One region of the Allobosea sp. BIWAKO-01 genome, then DNA from elsewhere that is predicted to be linked to it. Evidence: predicted binding sites of a transcription regulator. Region 1 holds the regulator's gene; each other region holds the start of a gene.
What was found. The regulator LexA, encoded in region 1, represses DNA repair genes until DNA is damaged. The targets are predictions, from matches to a motif close to TGTTCNNNNTGTGTTCNG.
Positions count from the first base shown of each region.

Region 1 (7,512 bases):
TGGCACAGCGCGCCTGGCTGGAATCATGGCTGCCAAGCGCACGCATGAACTGATCCCGCTCTGCCACCCGCTGCTGATCAGCAAGATCAGCGTCAACCTCACCTTGGACGAGGCATTGCCGGGGGTGCGCGTGAGCGCCGAGGTCAAGATGAAGGGACAGACCGGCGTCGAGATGGAGGCGTTGACCGCTGTTGGCGTCGCTTGCCTCACAGTCTACGACATGGTCAAGGCAGTCGACCGGGCGATGCGGATCGAGGGCATCAGGCTCGTCCACAAGTCAGGTGGCAAATCCGGCACCTTCGATCTCCCGGAAACTGCGCGATGAGCCTCACGCCCGTCCCCGTCGCCCTGAAAGCGCTTATCGACAGCGTTCCGGCACCGACACCAGCAGAAACTCTGCCACTCGCACATTGCGTAGGGCGCGTGCTCGCCGCCGACCTGCAGGCGCTTCGGACCCACCCCCCCTTTGCCAACTCAGCAATGGATGGATACGCCGTTCGCGCCGAAGATACTGCGCCGGCAAATGAATTGCGTGTCATCGGCGAATCGGCTGCCGGTCGCTCCTTCTCAGGGATGGTCCGCTCCAATGAGGCTGTTCGCATCTTCACCGGTGCTCCAATTCCGGAGGGCGCCGATACGATCCTGATTCAGGAGAACGCGGACGGCGTCGGCGGCACGACGATCCGCGTGCGCGAGGGCGCCGAGCGCGGCAAGTTCGTTCGTCAGGCAGGATTGGACTTCTCCGAGGGCGAGGTGTTGCTTCTCGCCGGCAGCCGACTCGAAAGTGCGAGCCTCGGCCTCGCTGCAGCCATGGGCCACCCCACGCTCACTGTGCGTCGCAGGCCACTGGTCGCAATCCTCGCGACCGGCGACGAGCTGGTCCAGCCGGGCGAGCCGGTTGGCCCCGACCAGATCGTCGCGTCCAACAGTTTTGCGCTCGCCGCGCTGGTCGAGCAGGCCGGGGGCACAGCGCTCGATCTCGGGATCGCCCGCGATGATCATGCCGACCTCGCCGACAAGATCGGCCAGGCACGGAAGGCCGATGCCGATGTGCTGATCACCCTGGGAGGGGCCTCGGTAGGTGAGCACGATCTCGTCCAGGCAGCGTTGATTGGGCAAGGCATGGCGCTCGGCTTCTGGAAAATCGCCATGCGGCCGGGCAAGCCGATGATGATGGGCCGCCTCGGCCGTATGGTCGCGCTCGGCCTGCCCGGAAACCCCGTCTCGTCCATCGTCTGCGGGCATCTCTTCGTCGTTCCGCTGCTCAGGGCCCTCCTCGGCGTGCCGGAACCTGAGCGCGATCTGAGTGAGCCCGCAATCGTCGGCAGAGATTTGCCGGCAAATGATGAACGGCAGGACTATATGAGGTCGGAACTGATCCTCACCCCGGAGGGATGGCTGGCAACGCCCTTCGCCAAGCAGGATTCATCCATGCTGGCCACTCTCGCCCGCGCCGATGCGCTGCTCATTCGCGAATCATTTGCTGCGCCGGCAAACAAAGGCGACGGCTGCCGGATCATCCGCCTGCGCTGAGGGCGCTTGCGGAACACAACGCGAACCTGTATGGTGTTCGTGCTTTGTTTCGATTCCGTGCAAAGAGCGCCGGCGGGGACCATGCTGACACGCAAACAGTTCGAACTGCTTCGTTTCATCCAGGAACGCCTGCGCGAGACAGGGGTCCCCCCCTCCTTCGACGAGATGAAGGACGCGCTCGATCTGCGCTCCAAGTCCGGTATTCATCGCCTGATCATGGCGCTGGAGGAGCGCGGTTTCATTCGCCGCCTGCCTAATCGGGCCCGGGCGCTCGAGATCATCAAGCTGCCCGAGGGGGCTGGCGGCCCTCAGGCGACGCGCGGGCGGTTCAACCCCTCCGTCGTCCAGGGTGGCCTTGGCAAGGTCCGGCCGATCGCACCGCCCCCGGACGAGGATGTGCGCTCCACAGTCGCGATTCCGGTCATGGGGCGGATTGCCGCCGGTACGCCGATTTCCGCCATCCAGAGCCGCAGCCATAGCGTGGCCCTGCCTGCTGACATGCTTGGCCCCGGCGAACATTTTGCTCTCGAGGTGCGCGGCGACTCGATGGTGGAAGCCGGCATTCTCGACGGCGATACCGTGGTGATCAAACGTCAGGACACGGCCAATACCGGCGATATCGTAGTGGCCCTGATCGATGACGAGGAAGCGACGCTGAAGCGGCTGCGCAAGCGCGGCTCCTCGATCGCTCTCGAAGCTGCCAATCCTGCCTATGAGACAAGGGTGCTGGGACCGGACCGCGTCAAGATTCAAGGCCGCCTGGTCAACCTGATGCGGCGCTACTGAAGCGGCTCGTGCTCTTCGACAGCCACCAGCGGCAAAGCCGGCGAAGGCCCTGGCGGGGTGCTTGCAGGCCGCTCCCGCTTGCGGCTCCAGGGACGATCGACACCATCCTGCTCTGATAGATGTGCGCGCCAGCCGCCCTTGTGGCCGACAAGTGCGGTCGCGCCATCGCGCGACAATGCCCTGCGGTCGATCAGTCGTGCAGCGCACGGAGCGTTCCACGGAATCGGCGTAATGACGAGATCGGCGCGCCGGCAGTCCTCGACGATGGCCAGGCGATCACGTGCAAAGGCAACGCTTCGTCCTTCCTTGCTGCGGACGACACAACCCAACGTGTCGCAGGCCGCGCCGTCCCGCAGGCTGTTGTCGTCAGGCCGGCGATTATCGCCATCTGCGTTCAGCCATTGTTGCAGCACGAAGCGGCTCGGTTGCCCCGCCAGGTCATGCGACCATCGCCCCCGCGGACCAGGATCCCGGAACCATCGCGTTCGATCAGGATGTCGGGCCTGTCGGGCTTCGCCGCCACGACCAGTCCCGCGATCAGGGGGCGACGGCCAGGAAGCGTAGCGGTGTCGTCCAGAGCGTGATCCAGAGAAGCGCGGCGGCAAAGCATGCGAGCGCCGCCGTCCCGAACGCAGGAATGATCACTGCGGAGTGGTCGAATCCCGCAACCCAGCGCGCGGATTGCAGCACATAGTCCGAAGCGACTCCCATAAGCGCCCAAGCCGGCCAATCCAGGCCGAAGGGATAGGCGAGTACGCCGAAGACCGCCGCAGGCATGACGATCAGGGAAACGAAGGGCAAGGCGAGCGCATTGCCGAGCAGGCCGAAGGGGTTGAAGGTCTGGAAGTGATAGGCACCAAAAGGTGCGGTTGCGACCGTCGCCAACACGGTCGTGACCGTGAGGCCGACCACCGCGACCCAGATTGGCCGTAGCGGCCAAGGCAGGTTCGCCGGCGCCTCGGAGTGGCCGCGATCCTCCCAGCGCTCGGCAAAGGCGATCAGCGCCGCGACAGCACCAAAGGACATCTGGAAACTCGGGCCAAGCAGCGCGTCAGGCTCGCGCAGCAGGACGATCATCGCAGCGAGCTCCAGATTGCGCATGCTGAGCGCCGGGCGATCGACGAGGATCGCACCGAGCATGACCAAGGTCATGATCAGAGAGCGCACCGTCGCGACTTCGGCTCCAGAGAAAATGCAATAGGCCGTGGCGCCGAGCATCGCGGCCAGGGCAGCGAGCTTCTTTACGGGCCAGCGCAATGCCAGCGTTTGCGATAGCGCCAGCAGGCCACGGACCAGGCCGAAGATCGTGGCGGAGGCCAGCACCATGTGAAGGCCCGAAATCGAGATGATGTGATAGATGCCGGCTGCACGCAGGTCGATATTGGTCGCCTCAGTGATGAGGCCGCGCTTGCCGGTAACCAGCGACGCCGCCATCGCGCCTGCCTGCCCTCCCCCGATCCCGGCGATACGCTCCGTCAGGGCATTGCGCGCCCGGTCGACCATCGCGCGAATCTGAAGCTCGAGCGGTGGCTGCGAGGGTGGTGGGGCGAGCGTGATCTTTCCGGGAATGGTCCCGACCGCCCCAAGCCCTCGGAAGAAGGCGTCGCGCCCGAAATCGTAGCCGCCTGGCCGCACCGGACCGGGCGGCGGCAGGAGGCGCGCGAGGGCGACGATGTGATCGCCCGGCGAAACCGATCCGCCCTTGACGTTGACCCGAACCCGCCGTGGCAGGCGTTCAGGCTCCACCCCGGCAATGCTGGTCACCAGGATCACGAGGCGCGCGCCAGCGTCACGCGCCTCGACCGATTCGACAAAGCCGGTGAGTTGTCCCACGCGCGTTCGATCGAGCATCGGTCCTGCGATTGTCGCCGTGCGCCAGGCCGCGGCACCAAAGCCGGCGAAGATGGCAGCAAGGCAGACGCAAGCGAGCATGACCGGGCGTCGGGCGCGCGACAGCGCTGCCATCGCAGCGGAGATGCCAAAGCCGGAGAGTGGGACCCAGAGGGATGGCTCGCGGTCGGCCGCGAAATAAAGCAGGATGCCGGCTCCCATCAGCACCGGCAGCCAGAGAAAGGGCCTTCTGCGCCCGGCCTCGATCGCGATGGCGCCCAGGAAACGCGCGCGCCATTCGGCGAGAAACAACCGAATTGCAGCGTCCTGAAACCACATCTCGGGAATGCGGAACGGTACGGCGCGAACACGCGCGCCGCGCAGCCGGCTCGGGTCTGGCGGCGACTCGCGCATAGGCCGTCCCTCGGGCGGCCAACCGGATGCGATCTTGCGCTTAACGTCGGCCCCATCAGCATGTTACAGGGGCGGCGTCGGTTGTCATGTCCCATCGACGTCTTGTTCCTCTGCCGCTCTGTCGGCCTCATTTCCCGTCCTGCCGGAGCCTGCCTTTCATGAGTGATGCGGTCGTTACGCGCTTCGCGCCGTCTCCAACCGGATTCCTGCATATCGGCGGCGCGCGTACCGCGCTGTTCAACTGGCTCTATGCCCGTCGCCATGGCGGCAAGATGCTGCTGCGCATCGAGGACACCGACCGTGAACGCTCGACAGAGCCGGCCATCGCGGCGATTCTCGACGGCCTGTCCTGGCTTGGCCTCGATTGGGACGGCGAGACCGTCTACCAGTTCGCCCGTGCGGCCCGGCATCGCGAGGTCGCCGAGCAGATGCTCGCCGCCGGCAAGGCCTATTATTGCTATGCGACGCCGCAGGAACTCGAGGAGATGCGCGAGAAGGCGCGCGCTGAGGGCCGTCCCATGCGCTATGACGGACGCTGGCGCGATCGCGATCCAGCGACCGCTCCGGCCGGCGTGAAGCCGGTCATCCGCCTGCGCGCGCCGCAGACCGGCGAGACAGTGGTCGAGGACGAAGTGCAGGGCCGCGTCGTCTGGCAGAACGAGAATCTAGACGACCTCGTGCTGCTGCGTTCCGACGGCAACCCGACCTATATGCTCGCTGTCGTCGTGGACGACCATGACATGGCCGTGACTCATGTCATCCGTGGCGACGACCATCTCACCAACGCCGCCCGCCAGACCCAGATCTACCAGGCTATGGGCTGGCGCGTGCCGAGCATGTCGCATATCCCGCTGATCCATGGGGCGGACGGCGCGAAGCTCTCCAAGCGCCATGGCGCGCTCGGCGTCGATGCCTATCGCTCCATGGGCTATCTGCCGGTGGCCCTGCGCAACTACCTCCTCCGGCTCGGCTGGAGCCATGGCGACCAGGAGATCTTCTCGACCGAAGAGATGGTCTCGCTGTTCAATCTTTCCTCCATCGGCCGTTCCCCTGCACGCTTCGACTACGCCAAGCTGGAGAGCCTGAACGGACTCTATATGCGCCAGTCCGATGATCGTGACCTGCTTGATGCACTGAAGAGCATCCTGCCGGAAATCGGCCCTGCGCATGGCCTTGGCCCCGAACTCGATCCGGTTCTCGAAGCCAAGCTTCTTGCTGCGATGCCGGGACTGAAGGAGCGTGCCAAGACGCTGATCGAGCTGCTCGACAGCGCGTCCTATCTTTTTGCCAAGCGTCCGCTCGCACTCGACCAGAAGGCGGCGACACTGCTGGACGAGGGCGCGCGCCAGCGCATGCCTAGCCTGGCAGAGAAGCTTGCCGCGGTGAATGACTGGACACCAGCTCCACTCGAGGCCGCGGTCCGGGCCTTCGCCGAAGAGCAGGCCCTCAAGCTCGGACAGGTAGCGCAGCCGCTGCGGGCCGCACTCACCGGACGGAGCCAGTCGCCCGGCCTGTTCGATGTGATGGCGGTGCTCGGCCGTGAGGAAACGCTGGCTCGCCTCAGCGATCAAACGTGATCAAAGGCGGGGCAGCCCCGCCTTTGTGATTGGTTGAACCCCAGGGGCAAATGGGCTAGTGACGCCGCATATACCGGGGGTGTCCGAAGCGGCGCCCCGGTATGAATATTGCTTTAATATCAGTCGGATGTACCTTCCTTTGCCTGCAATCCCGTCACATGGCCGTTACGCAGAGCCACTCGGATGATGATTGCCGTTCCGGCACCCATTCGTGCCGGCTCGGATGGAACGAAGATTGATCAGCAGCGAGCCTGAAAGGATCGGTATCGATGAGCGGAACCAACAGCCAGCTGAGTGTGGACGGCAAGACCGTCGACCTGACGGTCAAGACCGGATCGATCGGCCCATCCGTCATCGACATCAGCAAGCTCTACGCGCAAACCGGGATGTTCACCTATGACCCCGGCTTCACCTCGACCGCGAGCTGCGAGTCGGAGATCACCTATATCGATGGCGACGAGGGCGTTCTGCTCCACCGTGGCTATCCGATCGAGCAGCTTGCCGAGCATGGCGACTTTCTCGAGACCTGTTATCTCCTGCTTTACGGCGACCTGCCCACCGCGGCGCAGAAGGCGGATTTCGACTATCGCGTGACGCGCCACACCATGGTGCACGAGCAGATGGCCCGCTTCTTCCAGGGCTTCCGCCGCGACGCGCATCCGATGGCGGTGCTGGTCGCATCGGTCGGCGCCATGTCGGCCTTCTATCACGACTCGACCGACATCTCGGACCCGCAGCAGCGCATGATCGCGTCGATGCGGATGATCGCCAAGCTGCCGACGCTGGCCGCGATGGCCTTCAAGTACACGATTGGCCAACCCTTCGTGTACCCGTTGAACTCGCTCGACTACACCTCGAATTTCCTGCGCATGTGCTTCGCGGTGCCGGCGGAGGAGTACAAGGTCAATCCGGTGCTGTCGCGCGCGCTTGACCGCATCTTCATCCTGCATGCCGACCACGAGCAGAACGCCTCGACCTCGACCGTGCGTCTCGCCGGTTCCTCGGGCGCCAATCCCTTCGCCTGCATCGCAGCCGGCATCGCCTGCCTCTGGGGCCCTGCGCATGGCGGCGCCAACGAGGCGGCCCTCAAGATGCTCGAGGAGATCGGCTCGGTCGACAACATCCCGAAATACATCGCCAAGGCGAAGGACAAGAACGATCCGTTCCGCCTGATGGGCTTCGGGCACCGCGTCTACAAGAACTACGATCCGCGCGCCAAGATCATGCAGAAGACGACGCATGAGGTACTGAACGAACTCGGCTTCAAGGATGATCCGCTGCTCGATGTCGCGATGGAGCTCGAGCGCATCGCGCTCAGCGACAGCTACTTCATCGAGAAGAAGCTCTATCCGAATATCGATTTCTATTCGGG
Region 1 covers NZ_BCQA01000001.1:5,032,686-5,040,197, reverse strand. Annotated here, with positions in the region: gene moaC (cyclic pyranopterin monophosphate synthase MoaC) at 1-325, shown strand, start outside; gene BIWAKO_RS23630 (molybdopterin molybdotransferase MoeA) at 322-1,533, shown strand; gene lexA (transcriptional repressor LexA) at 1,615-2,319, shown strand; gene BIWAKO_RS23620 (hypothetical protein) at 2,313-2,732, opposite strand; gene BIWAKO_RS23615 (ComEC/Rec2 family competence protein) at 2,857-4,563, opposite strand; gene gltX (glutamate--tRNA ligase) at 4,722-6,140, shown strand; gene gltA (citrate synthase) at 6,410-7,512, shown strand, end outside.

Region 2 (7,512 bases), 4.1 Mb from region 1:
ATCGCGGCCAGGTAATTGCCTTCAAGGCTTTCGGCAGGCTCAAGCGGCTCGGTGGTGCGGGTCGGCGCATTGGCTTGTGTGGTGGCCTGCGCAGCGGCCCCGGCATGAAGCGCGACAAACAAAGCCAAGGCCAATGTCGCGCCGGCCCCTCGGCCGTTCATTCGAAACGTCACGACTGCTATTCTCCCTCGGTCCGCTGCCTCGTGTGGCACAGGGGCTGGGTCCATTCAGCGCGACCGTGACCGCTTCGCATAGGCGTGCAAGATGGCCGTTTCCAGGCGCTCCGGCAAGCCGCAAAGCCGGCGGCAGATCGCCTCCGTAGCAAGGATGCAACAGCCGCTGCAATCACTTCATGCAGCGCACAAATTCAATCACGTCAGGCTGCAAATCGGCACGCCATCACCATTGCAGCTGCATCTCTTGGCTCTGTAGCGACGATTCGCCAAGATCATCCCAGGGGGACGTTCGTTCGCTCAATCGCCGCCGTCATCGGCCGCGCCTCGCAGGGTCCAGTGACCATTTCGGCGGAAAAGGCCGCCGCCCTGGCAGGGGCGGCCTCCTTATCGCACTGGTCGCCGTCACGGGCTCATCACATGTTCGAGTAACCCGGGCCGCCGCCCCCCTCAGGCACCACCCAGGTGATGTTCTGGGCGGGATCCTTGATGTCGCATGTCTTGCAGTGCACGCAGTTCTGCGCGTTGATGACGAAACGCGGGTCGCTCTTCGTCTCGTTATTCGCGTAGACGATCTCGTAGACGCCGGCCGGGCAATAGAGCCGGGCAGGCTCGCCATAGAGCGGCAGGTTCTTCGCCACAGGAATCGAGGGGTCGGTCAGCTTCAGATGCGCCGGCTGGTCTTCCTCGTGATTGGTCGAGGACAGGAACACCGACGACAGCTTGTCGAAGGAGAGCTTGCCGTCCGGCTTGGGATAGGTGATCGGCGTCACCTCGCTCAGTGGCTTCAGCGTCGCGTAATCCGGCTTGCCATGCTTGAGCGTGCCGAAAGGCGACCAGCCGAAGAGCTGGTTCAGCCACATGTCGATGCCGCCGAGCACGACACCGCCGATCGTCCCGAATTTCGACCAGAGCGGCTTGACGTTGCGGACCGGCTCGAGGTCGCGGCCGATCGGAGATGCGCGCCAGCTGGTTTCGATCTCGCTGACTTCATCATGCGCGCGTCCCGCCGCCAGCGCGGGCACAAGATGCTCGGCAGCCAGCATGCCGGACAGGATCGCGTTGTGGCTGCCCTTGATGCGCGGCACGTTGACGAAGCCGGCCGCGCAGCCGACCAACGCCCCGCCCGGGAAGCTGAGTTTCGGCACGGATTGCCAGCCGCCTTCGGTGATGGCGCGCGCGCCGTAGGACAGGCGCTTGCCGCCCTCGAAGACGTCGCGGATCATCGGGTGCGTCTTGAAACGCTGGAACTCGTCGAAGGGCGAGAGCGTCGGGTTCTCGTAGTTGAGATGCACGACGAAGCCGACGGTGACGAGATTGTCGTCGAAATGATAGAGGAACGAGCCGCCACCGGTCTTGCCGTCGAGCGGCCAGCCGAAGGAGTGTTGCACCCGGCCCTTGTGGAACTTCTCCGGCTTGACCTGCCAGATCTCCTTGAGGCCGATGCCGTATTTCTGGGGCTCACGATCCTTGTCGAGACCAAAGCGCTGAATCGCGATCTTGGACAGCGAGCCGCGCGCCCCTTCCCCCAGTAGCGTGTAGCGTCCGCGCAGCTCCATGCCGCGGGTGAAGCGTTCGGAGACCGTGCCGTCCTTGGCGATCCCCATGTCACCCGTGGCGACACCGGTGACGGCACCCTTCTCGTCGAAGAGAAGCTGAGCGGCGGCGAAGCCCGGATAGATCTCGACACCCAGCGCCTCGGCGCGGGTCGCCAGATAGCGCGTCACCAGCCCGAGCGAGCCGACGAAATTGCCGTGATTGTTCATCAGCTTCGGCATGCCGAAATTCGGCAGCCGGATTCCGCTCGGCTCGGTCAGGAAATAGAAGATGTCCTCGCTGACTTCCGTCGTCAGCGGGCGTGCCTCATCCTGGCGCCAGTCAGGCAACAGCGCGTCAAGACCAATCGGATCGATCACCGCGCCCGAGAGGATATGGGCGCCCACCTCGGCCCCCTTCTCGACCACGACCACCGAGATGGTCTCGTCGAGCTGTTTCAGGCGAATGGCGGCTGCGAGACCTGCGGGACCTGCGCCGACGATGACGACGTCATAGTCCATGCTCTCGCGCGGGGTGCTTTGCGCTTCCTCGAGTTCCATCCAGCCCTCCGCCAGCAACTTTCGCCTCGACGGCGATAGTTTACATATGAACGATCATGCTCTCTGGCTCAAGCCAAACCGAAACCAGATTGGAACCCCTCTATCCGGGCCCACGTTCCAATTTGCAACCGCGTTTGAACGCTCTGGCGAGCACGCGGAGCCGGGACAGCCGCCCGACAGGTGTCGCGAAGCCGTGTTGGACCGTGCTAAGACGCCGGGATGATCCCTGCTGGCCACGATCCCGTCGAACTCATTGCCTGGTACGCCGAGATGGGCGTCACCGAGATGCTCGACGAGACGCCGCATGACCACTTCGCCGAATCCCCACAGGCCGCCGAAGCAGCCGCCACACAGGCTGCAGCACGCCGCAATCCTCTGCGCGCGGTTCCTGCTGCGCGCGTCATCGCGGCCGACGCAACGGCGCCCGACGAGGCCATGCAGAGCGCGCGCCTGCTGGCCGGGCAGGCCAAGACGCTCGACGAACTGAAGGTGGCACTGGCCAGCTTCGAGGGCTGCGCGCTCAAGGCCACCGCGAAGAATCTCGTCTTCGCCGACGGCAATCCGGAGGGGCGCGTGATGTTCGTCGGCGAGGCCCCCGGCGCCGATGAAGACAGGCTCGGCCTGCCCTTCGTCGGGCGCTCCGGCCAGTTGCTTGACCGGATGCTGGCGGCCATCGGCCTCAACCGGCAGGAACATGTCTACATCGCCAATCTTCTGCCCTGGCGTCCGCCCGGCAATCGCACGCCGACGCCGCAGGAGGTCGCGATCTGCCTGCCGTTCATTCAACGGCAGATCGAACTCGCCAATCCCGATATCCTCGTCTGCATCGGCGGCCCCTCTGCCCAGGGCCTGCTCGGCTTCACCGGCATCCTCGCCTCGCGCGGCAAGTGGACCGAATATGAAATGGGCGCCCGGCGTATCCGGGCGCTTGCCACGCTTCACCCTGCCTATCTGTTGCGCCAGCCCCTGCAGAAACGCCTCGCCTGGCGCGACATGCGGGCGCTCAAGGCGGCGCTCGACGCAGCCAGCTAGAGTATTCGGCTGCGCCAACGCGGCCCTGCCGCAGCGACATCCCGGCCCACGGCAAATGGGACATTGCGGCTATCATTGACGCAATAGGAAGGGCCCGGGGAACCACCTGCGCACGAGCCGGTTGACGAACAGCTTGAGTTCCGGGCCTCTCTCCACGAGATTGCTCGGGACTAGACGGGGGTACCGCCATGCGCTGGGAAGATTATCGCCAGTCCGAGAATCTCGAGGACAGGCGCAATGGCGGCGGCGGCTTCGCCGGGCTCCCCGGGGGGCGCGGCGGTGTCGGCATCGGAACCATGGTCGTGCTCGGCCTTGTCGGCTGGGCGCTCGGGATCGATCCGCGCATCCTGATCGGTGGCGCCGAGATGCTCGGGGTCGGGCGCAGCGCCCCGACCCAGGAGAGCCGCCCGGCCTCGGGCCCGCCGCAGGATGAAATGGGCCGCTTCGTTTCGGCGGTGCTGGCGCAGAACGAGGACATCTGGACCAAGATCCTGCCGCAGCAGGCGAACCGCCGCTACGAACCGCCGAAGCTCGTGCTGTTCTCGCGCATCGATCGCTCGGGTTGCGGCACGGCACAGGCAGCGATGGGGCCGTTCTATTGCCCCGAGGACAAGAAGGTCTATCTCGACCTCTCCTTCTTCCAGGAGATGCAGCGCAAGCTCGGCGGCGGTGGTGACTTCGCCTATGCCTATGTGATCGGCCATGAGGTCGGCCATCACATCCAGAACCTGCTCGGCATCCTGCCCAAGGTGAACCAGCTGCGACAGCGCATCTCGGAGCGCGAATCGAATGCGCTGTCAGTGCGGGTCGAGCTGCAGGCGGACTGCTTCGCCGGTGTCTGGGCGCATAACGTCCAGGCGATGGGCCGAATCGACCAGGGCGATGTCGACGAGGCGATGCGGACGGCGGCGGCGATCGGCGATGACCGGCTGCAGCAAGCCTCGCAAGGTGTGGCCGTGCCCGATTCCTTCACCCACGGCTCGTCGGCGCAGCGCACACGCTGGTTCACGACAGGCTTCAAGTCCGGCTCGCTGCAAAGCTGCGACACCTTCCGGACGAACCAGCTCTAGATCATCGGACCGGGTCTCGTATCCGGTCCGATCTCACCTTCTGGGGTTGCATCGGCCGTCCCCGAGGACCGCAATCCACCGTTCGGCCCGATGCCTTGGGTCTCAGGATACGGCACGCTCCCGGCGCACCGAGAGACGCCGCGGCGCGGCATTCAGCCGTCCGGCCAGAACCAGTCCCTTCGGCAGCACCAGGCCGGCCCGCAGCCGACGCGGGCCGAATGACAGCGCGGCGCGCTCCTTGAGCGCCGCAGCAACCCCGCTCAGTGGCAGCAAGGCAGGCCTGTCGGGCGCCAGCAGCAGATGGCGCTCAGTCGCCTGAATCCAGTTTGGCTGCAGGATGTCCCCGGCGCTCAACAGAAGCAGCCAATCGCCGCGCGCCTGTGCGGCACCGGCATGCCAGCTTTCAGGCACAGCCGCCCTGACATAGGTCGCACCCGTCGCATCGGCGAGGCGCTCCACCTCCCCCTCACCGTTCGCATCGACGACCACGGCATGGCCGAGGAAACCTTCGGCAACGGCCGGGATCAGCACGGAAAAAGTCGCAGCGAGTGCTCTGGCCGGTCCGTCGGCCCTGATGACGGCTGTAAGCATGGCCCATTGATTATGACGCAGCGCAACATGCCGCAATCCCGCCGCTTGCATTCTGTTCCCTTTATGTTCACATTGATAGTCACGGAAACGCCGATTCTTACGGCCCTCTCAGGAACGGCTCAGCGCCATGCAGCAAGCCAGACCCAGTTCGCGACCGATCGCAGCCCAGCCGCTCAGGCGGCATGACGGCGAAACCCTGTCGGCATCCGCGCGTGTCGCCCCGGCGGATCCGCTCGCCTATGCCGGCCACCGCATCGATCCGGAACGACGGCGCGGGCGCGGTGCAACGATCAATCCAGGCGGACGCTTCGAGACCGAGCAGCGCGTCGCCGAAGATGATGGTTGGGGCTCTCTCGGCGAATTGCCCGCCTTCAAGACCGAGGTCGCGATCGAGAAGGCGCGCACGATCATCACGCGAAACGATTCGCCGGATATTTCGTTCGACCGATCGATCAACCCCTATCGCGGCTGCGAGCATGGCTGCGTCTACTGTTTCGCGCGACCGAGCCATGCCTATCTCGGGCTGTCCCCCGGGCTCGATTTCGAGAGCAAGTTGACAGCCAAGCCCGACGCCGCGCTGCTGCTCGAGAAGGAATTGTCGGCACCGTCCTACCAGCCGCGAACCATCGCGATCGGCACCAATACCGACGCCTATCAGCCGATCGAGAAGAAGCTCCGGATCATGCGCTCGATCCTGGAGGTGCTGGCGCACTTCCGCCATCCGGTCGGCATCGTCACGAAATCGGCGCTGGTCCAGCGCGACATCGACATCCTGGCACCGATGGCAGCCCAGGGGCTCGCCAAGGTCGCGATCTCCGTGACGACGCTCGATCCCAAGATCGCGCGCGGCATGGAACCGCGCGCCGCCGCGCCAGCGAAACGGCTGGAGACGATCAAACGCCTGTCGGATGCCGGCATTCCGGTGACCGTGCTGGTCGCGCCCATCATCCCGGCGATCAACGAGCAGGAAATCGAGCGCATCCTCGACGCCGCCAAGGCCGCCGGGGCGCGCGAGGCCGGTTACGTGCTGCTGCGCCTGCCGCTCGAGGTGAAGGATCTCGTCCAGGACTGGCTCCTGACCCACCACCCGGACAAGCTGCGCCATGTCGTTTCGCTGATCCGCTCGACACGCGGCGGCAAGGATTACGACTCGGCCTGGGGCCAGCGGCAGGTCGGTTCCGGGCCCTATGCCTGGATGATCGGGCGGCGCTTCGAAATGGCAGCCGAACGCCTCGGCTTCAACACGACGCGTCTCAGGCTCCGCACCGACCTTTTCCTCAAGCCGGAGAAGGAAAAGGCACAACTCAGCCTGTTCTAGGCGACGACCTTCCGGCATAAGCCCGGCAACGATTTCTTTCCTGGACCGGGCATGGCCGCCGATTTCAGCCGCGAGGCGCAGGCAATTGAGCAAGGATTCTGGCCGCTGGCCGGTGTCGACGAGGTCGGGCGCGGGCCGCTGGCCGGGCCGGTGGTGGCGGCTGCCGTCATTCTCGACCCCGGCCTGATCCCGGCCGGCCTCGCCGATTCGAAGGAACTCAGCGCCGCAAGGCGCGAAGCGCTGTTCGGGGAGATTGCCAAAGCTGCGCTTGGCATCGGCATCGGCAGCGTCACAGCGCAGGAGATCGACGTGCTCAACATCAGGCAGGCGACGCAGCTCGCCATGAAACGCGCGGTTGCCGGTCTGCCTGTCCAGCCGCGGCATGTGCTGGTCGATGGCAACGACCCTCCCACTCTCCCCTGCCCCTGCGATGCGATCATCAAGGGCGACGGCAGCGTGGCCTCGATTGCAGCCGCATCGATCATCGCAAAGGTGACGCGCGACCGGATGATGGCGCGCCTGGCGACGCATTATCCGGCTTATGGTTTTGCCGGGCATGCCGGCTATGGCACGGCCGCGCATCGCGCGGCGCTACAGATCCATGGCCCGTGCCCGGAACACCGTTTTTCCTTCGCGCCGATCAAGGGCGTATGGCGGCGCTGAGCGATCGTGCGACGCCCGCGAGGCGTTAGCCGTTTCTTAACTCCCGATCAGGATTCGGCTGGTTTGCCAATGCACTAGGCAAAAACTGCAGCCCCAAAACGAGACGCATTTTTTTCAACCCGGAAACCCGGCTTTTACCCTGACTCCCCCAAGATCGCGACTGTTGAAGTTGCGTAAATGGTTCGGCGTCATGGGTACCTCGCGTACCGGGACTGCCAGCGCCGCCGTCCGGATTCAGGTTTCGCGTACCGGACGGCCTGCGCTGCAGTCTCGGATGAAGGCTTCGAGCCTTTCATTTGATCTTCCGCTCGATCAGGTCGTCGTCGGCGACTGCATCGCCGCGCTCGACCGCCTGCCTCCGGCAAGCGTCGACCTCGTCTTCGCGGATCCACCCTACAATCTTCAGCTTGGCGGCGATCTCCGCCGGCCTGACGACAGCCTCGTCGACGCTGTCGACGACGACTGGGACAAGTTCGCCTCCTTCGCCGAGTATGACGCCTTCACGCGAGCCTGGCTGACGGCCTGCCGGCGGGTGCTGAAGCCTGACGGCGCCATGTGGGTGATCGGCT
Region 2 covers NZ_BCQA01000001.1:911,163-918,674, forward strand. Annotated here, with positions in the region: gene BIWAKO_RS04185 (tetratricopeptide repeat protein) at 1-173, opposite strand, end outside; gene BIWAKO_RS04190 (electron transfer flavoprotein-ubiquinone oxidoreductase) at 590-2,269, opposite strand; gene BIWAKO_RS04195 (uracil-DNA glycosylase) at 2,489-3,301, shown strand; gene ypfJ (KPN_02809 family neutral zinc metallopeptidase) at 3,490-4,371, shown strand; gene BIWAKO_RS04205 (glycosyltransferase family 2 protein) at 4,474-4,962, opposite strand; gene BIWAKO_RS04210 (PA0069 family radical SAM protein) at 5,090-6,280, shown strand; gene BIWAKO_RS04215 (ribonuclease HII) at 6,332-6,943, shown strand; gene BIWAKO_RS04220 (site-specific DNA-methyltransferase) at 7,134-7,512, shown strand, end outside.
Region 2: the regulator LexA is predicted to act here: its motif matches at 5,016-5,033, upstream of BIWAKO_RS04210 (PA0069 family radical SAM protein).

Region 3 (7,512 bases), 2.0 Mb from region 1:
TCCTGGCCGATGCCGCCAGCCCCGACGAAGCCCATGATCGAGGCGCCGCGGACATTGATCTCGAAGCGCAGCAGCGCGTAGCTGGCGAAATTGGAAAGCACCTGCGGGACGACGGCGAAGCGGATCGTCTGCCACCAGCCCGCGCCTGTCGCAGTGAGGCCGTCGACCGGCTTCATGTCGATGTTCTCGACCACCTCGGAGAAGAGCTTGCCCATCGCACCCATGGTGTGGATCGCGATGGCGAGCACGCCCGGCAGCGGGCCGAGGCCGAAGGCGATGACGAAGATCAGCGCGAAGACGATCTCCGGCACGGTGCGGCAGAATTCGAGGAAGCGGCGGGTCGCCCAGCGCAGCCAGCCGGCACGGCCGAGATTGGCGGCGGCGGAAAAGCAGAGCAGGAAGCCGCCGACGGCGCCCAGAACGGTGCCGACATAGGCAATCAGCAGGGTCTGCCAGAGCAGCTTCAGCCAGCCGTTCAGGCCCCAGTACCATTCCTTGAGATCGGCACCGAGCGTGGCGAGGCGCAGGGTCGGCAGGGTCTCGAGGATGTATTTCGGGAAACGCCAGGCGTTCGCGGCGAATTTCGCGAGATCGACCTCCGAGCCGATCGCGGAGAGGACGACGCAGGCGATGAAGATGGCAGCGCCGAGCAGGGCCTGGCGGCGCTTTGCGCCCATCTCGCGCCGATAGAGATCGGCATGGCCGCGAATGGCGGGGTCGTTGCGATCGATCGTCAGGGTCATGTTGGTTCCGTCGCGGGGTTCGCCAGTCGCGGCGGGACGCCACTCCGTCATGGCCGGGGCAAGCCCGGCCATGACGGTCGGCGGGTAAGCGCTTACGAGGACTTCTTCTTGCGGAGCGCGTCGACGAACTTGTTCAGTTCGATGATCGGGTCGTAGGCCTTGTTGTCGACCGCGACGAGCGGACCCTGCTTGCCTTCATAGATCTTGTCGAAGGCGACCTTGTCCTTGGTGGCGAGATTGAGGACGGCGTCGCGGATCGAGGCCTTGAGCGGCTCCGGCAGGTCGGAAAGATAGGCCATCGGCGAGTTCACGATCTGCTCGGACTTGTAGATGATCCGGAAATCGTCGGCCTTGACCATGTTCTTGCGGGCCATGCGCTGCAGGTTGGATTCCTGCTCGTCGTTCCACCAGTTGGCGGCGATGTCGACAGTGCCCTGGCCGAGCGCGATGACCGCGTTCTCGTGGCTGCCGGTATAGACGACCTTGCCGAAGAAGGTCTCGGGCTCGATCTTCATGCCGTCGAGCACGAAGCGCGGCACATTGTTGCCAGAGGTGGAATTGGGATCGACGAGGCCGAGATTCTTGCCCTTCAGGTCCTCGACCTTCTGATAGGGCGAGTCCTTCTTCACGTAGAAGACGGAGTGGTAGCCCTTGGTGCCGTCGAGATTGGTCTCGATCGCGAAGGCATCGACCTTGGCGCCGGTCATGCGGGCGCGAGCGAAGGAGGCGGGGCCGTACATGCCGATATGGATGTTGCCGGCGCGCTGGCCTTCGATGATCGCGGCATAGTCGTTGGCGATGCGCAGCGTCACCTTGGTGCCGAGTTCCTTCGCGAGATAGTTGACGAAGGGGGTGTAGCGCTCGACGACGCCAGACGCGTTCTCGGACGGGATGATGGCGAAGACCAGCTCCGGATATTTGGCCTTCCAGTCCTGCGCGAAGGCGGGAGCGGCGAGCGTCGCGGCCAGGCCGGCGGCGGCGAGCGTGAGGGTATGACGGCGGGTCAGCATGGTTTGCTCCTGTTGAAGGCTGTTGGTGGTCTTTTCAGGCGTAAGCGGTCCTGGCCGGGCTCAGGTCCGGCTCAGGCTGCGCTCTGCTTGGCGCGCTTGGCTTCGGCGATGGCGATGGCATCGAGGGCGTCCAGCGCCTCGGCGCCGGCATCCTTGGCCTCGATGCCGTAGAGTTCGGCCGCGATCTCGCGGGTGAGCGCCTGCGGCACGTCGTCGAACACGACCTTGCCGGCGGCCATGCCGATCAGCCGGTCGCAGTATTTCGCCGCGATATCGAGGTCATGCAGATTGCAGATCACGGTGATGCCGTCCTCGCGGTTGATGCGGAAGAGCGCATCCATCACGACCTGGGTGTTGCGCGGGTCGAGCGAGGCGATCGGCTCGTCGGCGAGAATGACCTTCGGCTCCTGGACCAGGGCGCGGGCGATCGCGACGCGCTGCTGCTGGCCGCCCGAGAGGGTCTCGGCGCGCTGGGCCAGCAGATGGCCCATGTCGAGGCGCTCGAGCGCGGCGATGGCGCGGATCTTGTCGTCCGGCGAGAAGCTCTTCACCAGCGTCAGGAAGGTCGAGCGGTGATTGAGCCGGCCGAGCAGGACATTGGTCAGCACGTCGAGGCGGCCGACGAGATTGAACTGCTGGAAGATCATCGCGGTGTCGCGACGCCAGGCGCGCAGTTCGGCACCCTTCAATGCGGTGACATCGCGCTCGTCGCTGATCAGACGGCCGGAGCTCGGCTCCGCCAAGCGGTTGATCATGCGCAGCAGGGTCGACTTGCCGGCGCCGGAGCGCCCGATGACGCCGACCATTTCGCCCTTCGGGATCGACAGCGAGACATTGTCCACGGCGGCTTTGCCGCTGAAGCGCTTGGTCAGGCCTTCGATACGCAGCATGAACGGTCTTCCCATCGAGGAGCAAGCATGGCGACATCCGGACATGGGCGAGGCGCAGTCCGGAGCTCATGCTCTCTTGCAGTGCGCAAACCGGTATCGGCGACAGATGACAGGGCCGTGACAGCAGGATCGGGGGCTGTGGGCGGGCGTCACGGAGGTTGTTGACTCGTCTGAGGCGGCGGAGTCATAAAGAACAAAATAGGAACATTTGGAGTGCCAAGACGTGAGCGATCATGCCGTCGCCGCGCTGCGGCGAAGCATTGCCGGTTTGGAAAGCGTCTCCGTCTCCCTGGGCGGGGAGGCGAGCTTCAGTCTTGGCCACGCGGCGGCCGATGCGGCGCTGGGGCCACTGCGCCGCCATGCCCTGCACGAGATCGTGGCGATGGCGCATCAGGCTCCGGCGGCGACGGGCTTCGTTGCAGGGTTGATCGCGCGGCTGGAGCGGCGGCCGGTCGTCTGGCTGCGGCAGGATTCCGCCGGCGCAGAGGGCGGAGAGCTCTATGCGCCGGGGCTTGCGGCGTTCGGGCTCGATCCAAACCGGGTGCTGGCGGTGCGGGGACGCGATCCGCTTGCCGTGCTGAAGGCGGCGGGCGACGCCTTTCCGCGCGGCAATGACCCGCGCTCGGGCATCGGCGCGGTGGTGATCGAGCTCGAGGGCGCGCCGGCCTGCCTCGATCTCACGGCCAGCCGGCGTCTCGTCCTGGCGGCGCGGGATGCCGGCGCGACGGCTTTTCTCCTGCGGCTGGGAAGCAGTCCTGCTCCAAGCGCGGCGACGATCCGCTGGTCGGTTTCGGCGGCGCCTTCGGAGGGGCGGATGAGAGCGCATGGGCCGGGCCGGCCGAGTTTTGCGGTCACGGTGCTGCGCAACCGACATGGGGCGACAGGGCAGTGGGTGATGGAGTGGGACAGTCATGCGTATAGCTTCCGCGAGCCGCTTCCTGTCGCTCTGGTTCCCGCGCCTGCCCATCGATCGGACCAGACGCAGCCAGGGCGCATCCGTTCGGGCACTATCGCAGAGGCCTGGCCCGCAGCCCGGCGGGCCAGCGGATGATCCTGGTCCTCTTGTTGTGGTGGGCAAGGCGAAGGGCGCCTTCCGGCTGACGAGCCTCGATGCCGAAGCCGAACGCCTCGGCCTTCATGCGACCATGGCGCTGGCCGATGCGCGGGCGATGATCCCGCGGCTGGTCGTGGTCGAGGAGGACAAAGCGGCCGATGCGGCGCTGCTTTGCGCCGTTGCCGACTGGTGCGACTGCTATACACCGCTGGTCGCGCTCGATGGCGAGGATGGATTGCTGCTCGATATCTCGGGCTGCACCCATCTCTTCGGCGGCGAAGCCGCGCTTGGTCGCGACTGCCTGCTTCGGCTGAAACGACAGGGCTTTACGCTGCGCGCCGCCATTGCGGGGACGGCGCGTACGGCCTGGGGCGTCGCGCGCTACGGGCGCGGCGGCATCGTGCCGCCGGGCGGGGAGAGCGAGGCCCTGTGGCCCTTGCCGACAGCGGCACTCGGACTGGAGGCGGCACGGCAGCACGGGCTCGCCCGCATGGGCCTCACCCATATCGCCGATCTGGAGACGCGACCACGCGCGCCGCTGGCCGCCCGTTTCGGCCGCGACCTGCTCGACAGACTCGACCAGGCGTTCGGCCGCCTGCCGCAGGCGCTGTCGCCACGGCGACCGCTGCCGGAATGCATGGCGGAGCGGCGTTTTGCCGAGCCGCTGGCGCATGAAGCCGGTATCCGCTCTGCCCTGACCGGTCTGGGGGAGAGTCTCGCCGGCATGCTGGAAGCGCGCGGCGAAGGCGCAAGACTGTTCGAGGCGAGCTTTTTCCGCAGTGACGGGGCCGTGCGCCGTCTCGGCATCGAGACCGGGATGCCGTTGCGCGATCCGGCTGCGGTCGACCGGCTCTTCGCCCTGAAGCTGGATGCCTTGGTGGATCCGCTCGATCCCGGCTTCGGTTTCGACCTGATCCGGCTCTCGGCCGGTGTGACCGAACCTTTCGCCGTCGATCAGGGAACGCTCGCTGCTAGTGGGAAGGAGGAGCCCGACGAAGCCGCCGCCGAGCGGGCATTGACGGAGGTCGCTGATGCGATCGCGGCCCGGATCGGCCCGGATCGCGTGCGGCGTTTCCTGGCGCAGGACAGCCATGATCCCGAGCGCGCGGCGCTGGCGGTGCCCGCCCTGCGTCATGGCGAGCTGGCACGGCTCGGGTTTTCCCCGGACTGGCCGGCGCCGAGCGCTGCCCCGGAACGACCCCTCCGGCTGCTGTCGCGGCCGGAGCCGATCGAGGTGCTGGCCGAGATCCCGGACGGGCCGCCGACGCGTTTCCGCTGGCGGCGCGTGCTGCATGAGGTCGCCAAGGCCGAGGGGCCGGAGCGGATCGCTGCCGAATGGTGGGCGACGACGGGCAGGATCGCGCCGACCCGAGACTATTTTCGCGTCGAAGAGCCAGGGGGAAGACGCTTCTGGCTTTATCGCGACGGACTCTATGGCCGCGAGGCCGCGCATCCACCCTGGTTCATGCACGGACTTTTCGCATGAGCGGGCTCAATGACAATCGCCTGGTAGCGGCTGCCTCGGGAGGACCAGCTGCGCGCTATGCCGAACTCGCGGTCACCTCCAACTTCTCCTTCCTGCGCGGGGCCTCGAGTCCGGAGGAACTGGTTGGGCGGGCGGCTGAACTCGACCTTGCCGGAATCGGACTCGCCGACCGCAATTCTCTGGCCGGCGTGGTGCGGGCCCATGCGGCGATGCGCGAGGCGGGTATCGCCGCCACTAAGCTGACATTCGCGGTCGGGGTCCGCCTCGTCCTGTCCGATGGCACGCCTGACCTGCTCGCCTATCCCCAGGATCGCGACGCCTATGGCAGGCTCTGCCGCCTGCTGACCCACGGCAAGATGAAGGTCGAGAAGAAGGGCGAATGCATCCTCACGCTCTCCGACCTGCGCGAATTCGCGGAAGGCCAGCTGCTGATCCTGATGCCGGAACGGCGGCCGGACAGCGAGATCGCTGCGGCTCTCGCGAGCGTTTCCGAGTTTGCGCGGGGTCGGCTCTGGCTGGGTATCGACATGCCGCATCGCGGCGACGACCGGCGCCGGGCCGATGTATTGGCGCTGCTCGCGGCCAGGGTGGGTGTGCCCTGTCTCGCCGTCAACGACGTGCTCTATCATGCGCCTGAGCGGCGGCCCTTGCAGGATGTCGTCAGCTGCATCCGCGAGCATGTCCCGATCGAGCGGGCCGGGCGCATGCTGGAGGCCCATGCCGAGCGCCATCTCAAATCGCCGCGCGAGATGGCCCATCAGTTCCGGCACGCGCCGGAGATGGTGGCGGAGACGGTGCGCTTCCTCGAACGCTGCCGGTTCTCGCTCGACCAGTTGCAATACGAGTATCCGGACGAACCGGTTCCTCCCGGGAGCACTCCGCAGGAGCATCTGGAGCGTCTCGCCTGGGGGGGGGCGCACAGGCGCTATCCCGAGGGTGTGCCGGGCAAGGTACGCGACCTGCTGCACAAGGAATTCGCACTGATCGCGAAGCTCGATTACGCGCGCTACTTCCTGACGGTCCACGACATCGTGCGCTTCGCCCGTGCACAGGAGCCGCCGATCCTGTGCCAGGGGCGGGGCTCGGCCGCGAATTCGGCGGTCTGCTACTGCCTCTGGGTCACGGCCGTCGACCCGATGGAGGGCAATTCGCTCCTCGCCCGTTTTCTCTCCGAACAGCGCAAGGAGCCGCCCGATATCGATGTCGACTTCGAGCATGAGCGGCGCGAGGAGGTGATGCAGTATATCTATGAGCGCTATGGCCGGCTGCGCGCCGGCATCTGCGCCACGGTGATCTGCTATCGGCCGCGCAGCGCCATTCGCGAGGTCGGCAAGGCGCTCGGCTTGAGCGAGGATGTCACGGCCGCGCTCGCCAACACGGTCTGGGGCAGCTGGGGCGAGGGCCTGCCGGAAAACCATGTCCGGCAGGCGGGGCTCGACCCCGCCAATCCGATGATCGCGCGCGCGGCCGCGCTGGCGACCGAGTTGATCGGCTTCCCCCGCCATCTCTCCCAGCATGTCGGTGGCTTCGTGCTGACGCGCGGGCGGCTCGACGAATGCGTGCCGATCGGCTGGGGCGGCATGAAGGACCGCAGCTTCATCGAATGGGACAAGGACGATATCGATGCGCTCCGGATGATGAAGGTCGATGTGCTCGCGCTCGGCATGCTGACCTGCATTAGGAAGGCCTTTGACCTGATCGCTCTGCACGGAGGCAAACACTGGGAGTTGGCGACGATCGAGCAGGATGATCCGCGCGTCTACGACATGCTCTGCCAGGCCGATGCGATCGGCGTCTTTCAGGTCGAGAGCCGGGCGCAGATGAACATGCTGCCGCGGCTGAAGCCCAGGAAATTCTACGATCTCGTCATCGAGGTCGCGATCGTCCGGCCGGGCCCGATCCAGGGCAATATGGTCCACCCTTATCTGCGGCGGCGGAAAAACCCGGATGAGGTCGTCTACCCCCGACCCGCGCCGGAACATGGGCCTCGAGACGAGCTGGAGCTGGTTCTGAAAAAGACGCTCGGTGTGCCGCTGTTCCAGGAGCAGGCGATGCGCATCGCCATCGAGGCGGCGAAGTTCACCGAGGATGAGGCCAATGGTTTGCGGCGTGCCATGGCGACCTTCCGCCATGTCGGCACGATCCAGAATTTCGAGGCGATGATGGTCGAGCGCATGGTCGCGCGCGGCTATGATCGCGCCTTCGCATCCGCCTGTTTCAACCAGATCAAGGGCTTTGGCGAATACGGCTTTCCGGAGAGCCACGCGGCCTCCTTCGCCCTGCTGGTCTATGCTTCGGCCTGGCTCAAGTGTCATCATGCCGCTGCCTT
Region 3 covers NZ_BCQA01000001.1:3,076,927-3,084,438, forward strand. Annotated here, with positions in the region: gene phnE (phosphonate ABC transporter, permease protein PhnE) at 1-743, opposite strand, end outside; gene phnD (phosphonate ABC transporter substrate-binding protein) at 836-1,753, opposite strand; gene phnC (phosphonate ABC transporter ATP-binding protein) at 1,825-2,643, opposite strand; gene BIWAKO_RS36640 (ImuA family protein) at 2,867-3,694, shown strand; gene BIWAKO_RS14245 (Y-family DNA polymerase) at 3,714-5,183, shown strand; gene BIWAKO_RS14250 (error-prone DNA polymerase) at 5,180-7,512, shown strand, end outside.
Region 3: the regulator LexA is predicted to act here: its motif matches at 2,833-2,850, upstream of BIWAKO_RS36640 (ImuA family protein).

Region 4 (7,512 bases), 3.8 Mb from region 1:
GGCACCTCAGATGCCCGCTTCATCAAGAGCCATTGCCCGGTCGTCGAGTTCGGCGTGGTCGGCCAGACGATGCACCAGATCGACGAACGCGTCGCGGTCTCTGACCTGCTCTGCCTGGAACGGATCACGCACCGCCTGCTCGAAAGCTACTTTGCTGCAACGCAACACGGCGCTTGACCCCAAGCCGGATACGCCGTTTACTGCATTAGACGAAAGTCTAATGCCACGTATCCGGAGTACCCGGCCATGGCTCTTGCTGCCGATGACGTGCTGCGCTCGCTACGCGGTTCATGGCGCCTGATGACCGACGGCGCCGAGGCGCTGAAGGAACTCGATCTCAGCCGCGACGGGTTCTGGCGTTCCTTTGCCGCGCTCGTGCTCACCTTGCCAGCGCTGGTCGCGATCCTGGCGGCCGAACGGCAGATTGCCGGGCTGTCGAATGCCGGGAACATGTTCGATTCCCCCGCCCTCATTGCCCGGGTGCTGGGCGCCCAGTGCCTGGCGGTCATCGCAGTACCGGCGCTGCTGATCGGACTCGCCCCGAACCTGGCCCATTCGCCGCGACTGACCAGTTTCGTCATCGCCTGGAACTGGGCCGGCATCGTCTCGGCCAGCCTGATGGCGGTACCCGCCACTGTCTTTGCAATCGGCTGGTCGACCCCCGCCATCGCGACGCTGCAGGCGATCGCTTTCGCGGTGATCGTGCTGCGCCTTCGCTATTGCGTGGCGCGTGCCGCCTTCGGCGCGCAAAGCCACGTCGCGCCGGCCATCCTGCTGGCGAGCGTGATCGCCGACTACTCGATCATCCACACCTTCGGCCTGGCGGGCTTCTGAGCCCGGCTCAGTAATCGACGCCGGCGAGATAGAGCCCGCACGAAGGAGCAAGCGCCGCACATTGCGAACGGTCGCGCGCGGCCAGCACCTTGCCGACCTTGTTTTCAGGCCAGCGCCCCGCCCCCACCATCTTCAGACAGCCGACCATCGAGCGGACCTGATGATGCAGGAAGGAGCGGGCATGGGCGTAGATCACGATCTCCGAACCCTCGCGCGTCACATCGAGCCGGTCGAGCGTCCGAACAGGCCCGTTCGCCTGACATTCGGCGGCCCGAAATGTCGTGAAATCGTGGTGGCCGACGAGCGCCTTCGCAGCATGGTCCATGGCTTCATGATCAAGCCTGAAGGGGACATGCCAGAGTCGGTCCCGATCGAGCGCCGGCGGTGCGCGCCGGTCGAGCATGCGGTAGATGTAATAGCGGCGCCTGGCCGAGATGCGCGCATCAAATTCGTCGGACACCGCCTCGGCGCTCAGGACCGCGACCGGAAGATGCTTCAGGCGGGCATTGCTCGCATCACGCACGACATCGGTGCGCCACTCCTTGTCCAGGTCGACATGGGCGACCTGATGCGTCGCATGGACGCCGGCATCGGTGCGCCCGGCGCAGTGCAGGCGGACGGCATGACCACAAAAGGCCTCGACCGCTTCCTCGACGCTCTGCTGAACGGACGGGCCGTTGAGCTGACGCTGCCAGCCCGAGAACGGCGTTCCATCATACTCGATGACGAGCTTGTACCGGGGCATCAGATCATGATGCCGAAAACTGGGAATTGGACTTTTGGCGACATCATCGGGCGCCCTAGATCCGATGGCCGGGATCGAGGCGCGCCCCACGCAGGAATTCGCTCCCGCTCATGGGCGCTCGGCCGGCGCGCTGAACCTGAAGCAGCCTGACAGCCCCCTCGGCGCAGGCGATCGTGCCCTCACCATCCAGCAGCGTGCCCGGCTCGGCAGCGCCGCCAGCCAGTGTCGTACGCAGGATCTTGAGCCTCTCCGGCCCCTTTCCGAGATCGACCTCGGCAAAGGCGCCTGGAAAGGGCGAGAGCCCGCGCACGAGGTCATGGACCTGCTGCGCTGGCCGCGCCCAGTCCAGCTTCGCCTCGGCATTGGCGATCTTGGCAGCGTAGGTCACCCCCTCAACGGGTTGCGGGGTGAATTGCAGCCCGCCACGCCCGAGCGCGGCCAGGGCGCGCACCATCAAGTCGGCGCCGAGCGAAGCCAGCCGATCATGCAGTTCGCCGGCCGTCATATCGGGACCGATCGCAAGTTTCTCGACCATGCCGACCGGGCCGGTATCCAGCCCCGCCTCCATCTTCATGACGCAGATGCCGCTCTCGGCATCGCCCGCCATGATGGCCCGCTGGATCGGGGCAGCGCCGCGCCAGCGCGGGAGAAGCGACGCGTGCAGGTTGAGGCAGCCCAGGTCCGGCAGATCAAGGATCGCCTGCGGCAGGATCATGCCATAGGCGACGACCACCGCGACGTCGGCCTGGTGCGAGGCGATCACCTCGGCAGCTTCGTCGGTCTTCAACGTCTTCGGCGTGAACACCGGGATGCCGAAGCGCTCGGCGGCGCGATGCACCGGGGACGGCTTCAGATCGAGACCACGACCGGCCTGCGCCGGGGCGCGGGTGTAGCAACTCACAACCTCGTGGCCCTGGCCGATGATCTCGGTCAGGGTCGGCACGGCGAAATCCGGCGTGCCCATGAAGATGACGCGCAAACTCATGCGAACAGCGCCGCTTTCTGATCGATAAGGATCATTCAGGCCGCGCTGTCGCGACGCGCCGCCTTGGCGAAGCGCTTGGTGACACGCTCGCGCTTCAGCCGCGACAGGTGATCGATGAAGAGCACGCCATTGAGATGGTCGATCTCGTGCTGCAGGCAGGTGGCGAGCAGGCCGTCCGCCTCGATCTCCTGCACCTTGCTGTCGAGATCGAGATAGCGAACCTTCACCCGCGCCGGACGCTCGACCTCCTCGTAATATTCGGGGATCGAAAGGCAGCCTTCCTCATGGATGTTCAGCTCCTTGGAAGACCAGGTGATCTCCGGATTGATGAAGGTCATCGGCGCCTTCTCCTCCTCCGGCTTGGCGAGATCGATCGTCAGCAGACGCAGCGGCACGCCGATCTGGATCGCGGCCAGGCCGATGCCGGGCGCGTCATACATGGTCTCGAGCATGTCGGCGGCGAGCGCCTTGATCTCGGGCGTGACGGCCTCGACAGGTTTCGAGACCTGGCGCAGAACTGAATCGGGCAGGATGACGAGAGGGCGAATGGCCATAGGGCGCTCGAACCGGTTTTTCTTGCTGACGCCGCGGACATAAGCACTTGTTGGCGGGTGGTCAAACCGTTCCGCTTTCGTTCGGCATGTGCACGCGAATCGGCTACTCTGCGGTCATGAACGGAATTGCCTTCACACTGCTCGAGCGGCCGGTCACCTGGAGCGAGGCCGCGCTTGCCTTCGCCGGTAGCAGCCTGTTTCTGCTTGTGCTCGTCGCGCTGTCGCTCTGGCGCAGTTCACGCGGGCGGGCGATCGAAGCCGTCGTCGCCGCCGAACGCGCCCGCGAGATGGACGACAAGGTCGCCGAGATGAACCGCATGCAGGCCGAGCTGACGGGCCGGATGCAGACGATGGCCGAGATTCTCTCGACGCGGCAGGCCGACCTCGCCCGCCTTGTTGCCGAGCGGATGGACGGTCTGCGCCAGCAGGTCGGCTCCGGGCTCGAGCAGAACGTCAGGCAGACCACGGAGAGTCTCGGCAAGCTGCAGGAACGGCTTGCGGTCATCGACGCCGCCCAGAAGAACCTGACCGACCTGACCAGCGAAGTGGTAACCCTCAAGGACGTGCTCTCCAACAAGCAGGCACGTGGCGCCTATGGCCAGGGCCGGATGGAGGCGATCATCCGCGACGGGCTGCCGGCCGCCTTCTTCTCCTTCCAGCCGACGCTCTCGAACCGCAACCGGCCGGACTGCCTCGTCACCCTGCCGGGAGACGGGCGTGGCCTCGTCATCGACGCCAAGTTCCCGCTGGAGAGCTTCACCATGCTGCGCGAGGCGCGTGGCGACGAGGCGAAGAAGGCAGCAGGCGTGCGCGTGCGCAGCGATGTCGGCCAGCACGTCAAGGATATCGCCGAGCGCTATTTCGTGCCCGGCGAAACGCAGGACATGGCCCTGCTCTTCGTGCCGTCCGAATCGATCTATGCCGACCTGCACGAGCATTTCGACGACGTGATCCAGAAGGCCCATCGCGCCCGCATCACGGTCGTGTCGCCATCCCTGCTCGCCCTGGCGATCCAGCTGATGCAGTCGCTCATTCGCGATGCCCGCATGCGCGAGGAGGCTCGCGTCATCCAGACCGAGGTCGGCAGGCTGCTGACCGATGTCCGCCGGCTCGGCGAACGGGCCGAAAAGCTCGACCAGCATTTCCGCCAGGCGCAGGAGGATGTCGCCGGCATCCGCACCTCGGCCGGCAAGATCACCAGCCGCGGAGACAAGATCGGCGCGCTCGAATTCGATGAACCGGCGAAGAGCGAGCCGACGCTGCCCTTCGCCAAGGGGCTGGAGCTGAAGGCTGCCGAGTGATCAGCCGCGGTTGAGCACGGCCGAAAGCTCCGGCTTGACGTTCAGCGTCTGGAAGACGACGCAGTAGCGCTCGGTCAGCTTGAGCAGAGTGTCGAGCTTGTCCTGTGGGGCGTCGCTCTCGACGTCGAAGGACAGGCGGATCGCCTTGAAGCCGACGGGCGCATCCTTGACGACGCCGAGCGTGCCTCGGAAATCGAGATCGCCCTCGGCCCTGACAGTTCCCTTCTTCAGTTCGATTTCAAGGGCGGTCGCGACCGCCTTCAGCGTCACGCCGGCGCAGGCGACCAGCGCCTCGAGCAGCATGTCGCCGGAGCAGAGCTCGGCACCGGTTCCGCCGGTCGCCGGGTGCAGCCCGGCCAGGGCGATCGCGCGGCCGGTCTCGACCTTGCAGGCGATATGCTGGTCGTCGAGTTCTCCACGGGCCTTCAGCGTGATTACCGCAGCGTCAGGCGCCTCGCGGTATTTGTCCTTGAGCGGAGCCTGGAGGGCGCGAAGCGCGGTGACGTCCATGGTTCTCAACCTTCTTCAGACGAGCGGCGATGTGCTGCCGTGATAAGCTTGTCGCCGACGCGGGGCCAGTCCCAACCCGGCATCGGCGTCTCGCGCCTCACCACCACATGCCTGCGGTCTCGGCGGCCTTGTGCTGATGCGGCTCTCCGTCCGTGAGGGAACGATCGAGAGTGCGCAGGACCTCGCGCTTGCTCGCCTCGAAGGCTGGAGAGAGCCTGTCGCGCGGACGGGCGAGAGGATTGTCGAATTCATCGAAGATGCGGCCAGGGTTCGGCTGCATGACGATGATGCGATCGGCCAATGTCACCGCCTCCTCGACATCGTGAGTGACCATGACGACAGTCGGCCGACTTTCCTCCCAGAGCGCCAGCAGATGGCCGTGCAGGCTTGCCCGCGTCGTAGCGTCGAGCGCCGAGAAGGGCTCGTCCATCAGAAGCAGCTTTGGCCGTGTCACCAGGGCGCGCGCAATGGCGACGCGCTGCTGCTGCCCGCCCGACAGTTCGCGCGGCCAGCGCTTCTCGTAGCCGGCGAGCCCAACACGCACGAGCGCATTCGCGACCAGTCCCTCGCGTGCGAAGGGCGTCAGATGCGACAGGCCGAAGGAGACATTCTCGGAGACACTGAGCCAGGGGAAGAGGCGTGGCTCCTGAAAGATCACGCCAACATCGGCGCGTGGCGCCAGGATCGCCTCGCCGTCGAGGCTGACGCGGCCGGCGCTTGGTTGGTCCAGCCCGGCGACGAGCCGCAGCAAGGTGGTCTTGCCGCAGCCGGAGCCGCCGACAAGCGCGAGGATCTCGCCGGCGGCCACGGTGGCGGTGACGGCAGACAGTGCCTGTGTGCCGTCGGCATAGGTTTTGGAGAGGCTGTCGAAGCTCAGCATCAAGGATGCCTTTCAGAGCTTGTCGCGACCCAGATCCTGCCAGGCGAGGAAGGGCCGCGTGATGGCGAGAAGCAGGCCATCCGCCAGTTTGCCGAGCACGGCGAAGGCGATGATGGCCGCGATGATGGTGTCGGGACGGCCAAGCTGCTGGCCGTCCACGAGCAGATAACCAAGGCCCTCGCTCGCTCCCATGATCTCGGCCGCAACCACGAACATGAAACCAAGGCCGAGGCCCGAGCGCAGAGCGGTGAACCAGGCGGGCAGAATCGCCGGCAGCAGCACCCGCCGCACCATGGCGAAGCGGCCGAGCCGGAAGACGCGCCCAACCTCGATGATCTTGCGGTCGGTCGAGAGGATCGCCGCCGCCACGCCGAGATAGACGGGAAAGAACACGCCGACGGCGATCAGCGCGACCTTCGATGCTTCGAAAATGCCAAACCAGAGGATGAAGAGCGGCACCCAGGCAATTGAGGGGATCGCTCGCAGAGCCTGCAAGGTCGGATCGAGCACGCTGCGCGCCAGAGGCAGGGCGCCCGTCAGCGCGCCGAGCAGCGTGCCGACAGCCGCTCCCAGCCCGAAGCCGGCGGCAACACGCCAGAGCGTGGCCGATGCATGGGTCAGGAGCTCGCCCGAGACGGCGAGTTGCCAGAGTGTCTTGCCGACCACGCTCGGTGGCGGCATCAGACGGCCGTTGGCCAAGCCGGCACCAACCAGGAACTCCCAGAGAGCAGCCAGAAGAAGCGGCAGCAGCAGGCCAGCCAAACCGAGGCTGCGGGGTTTCCGGAGGACATCCGGTTGCACCCTACCCTCGGCAGCCGTATCGAGTCCCAGCGTGCTCATCGTTCCGGCTTGCGTCTGCTCGTCCGGACTCAGTTGCTGGCGGCAGCGAAGCGACGATCGAGCAGGTTGTCGACGACCGCCTTGATGTCGGTCGTCGCCGGCAGGACGCCTGCTTCCTTGAGTGCGAGGCCAGCAGCAAGGATGGTGTCGGCCTGGGCCTGCCCGATCGCGGAATGGGTCAGTTCGGTGCGGGTAAGCTGGCGCTCGATGACCGCGTCGGAGAGCTTGGTATAGTCGACGAGCACCTTCTTCAGCTCAGCCCGGTTGGCCAGCGCATAGGCGCGGGCCTCCTCGTAGGCGGCCAGCACCTTACGGACCAGTGCCGGATGCTCATTGGCGAAGGCCTCGCGGACATTCAGGATGCCCCAGGTGTTGTCCTCGGCCTTCCGGTGGAACAGCTTTGCACCGCTCTCGATCTCGGCGGCAGCCATCAGGGGGTCGAGCCCGGCCCAGGCATCGACATCGCCGCGCTCAAGCGCGAGGCGACCATCGGCATGCTGAAGCAGCACGAGCTTGACGTCCTTCTCGGTCAGCTTGGCCTCGGCGAGTGCCCGCACCAGGAAGATATGCGGATCGGTGCCGCGGGTGACGGCGACGCGCTTGCCCTTGAGATCGGCAACCCTCGTGATCTCGCTCTTGGCCCCTGTGACCAGCGCGGTCCATTCAGGCCGCGAATAGACATAGATCGACTTGATGGGGTTGCCATTGATCTTGCCGATCAAGGCGGCCGCGCCGGCCGTCGAACCGAAATCGATCGAGCCGGCGTTGAGGAATTCGAGCGCCTTGTTCGATCCGGCGGATTGCACCCAGCGCACCGTGATGCCCTCGGGAGCGAGTGCCTTCTCCAGCGTGCCACGCTCCTT
Region 4 covers NZ_BCQA01000001.1:1,279,122-1,286,633, forward strand. Annotated here, with positions in the region: gene dapE (succinyl-diaminopimelate desuccinylase) at 1-177, shown strand, start outside; gene BIWAKO_RS05845 (hypothetical protein) at 247-834, shown strand; gene truA (tRNA pseudouridine(38-40) synthase TruA) at 842-1,579, opposite strand; gene fmt (methionyl-tRNA formyltransferase) at 1,635-2,564, opposite strand; gene BIWAKO_RS05860 (peptide deformylase) at 2,600-3,118, opposite strand; gene BIWAKO_RS05865 (DNA recombination protein RmuC) at 3,235-4,419, shown strand; gene BIWAKO_RS05870 (OsmC family protein) at 4,420-4,929, opposite strand; gene BIWAKO_RS05875 (ABC transporter ATP-binding protein) at 5,027-5,809, opposite strand; gene BIWAKO_RS05880 (ABC transporter permease) at 5,822-6,649, opposite strand; gene BIWAKO_RS05885 (aliphatic sulfonate ABC transporter substrate-binding protein) at 6,679-7,512, opposite strand, start outside.
Region 4: the regulator LexA is predicted to act here: its motif matches at 3,186-3,203, upstream of BIWAKO_RS05865 (DNA recombination protein RmuC).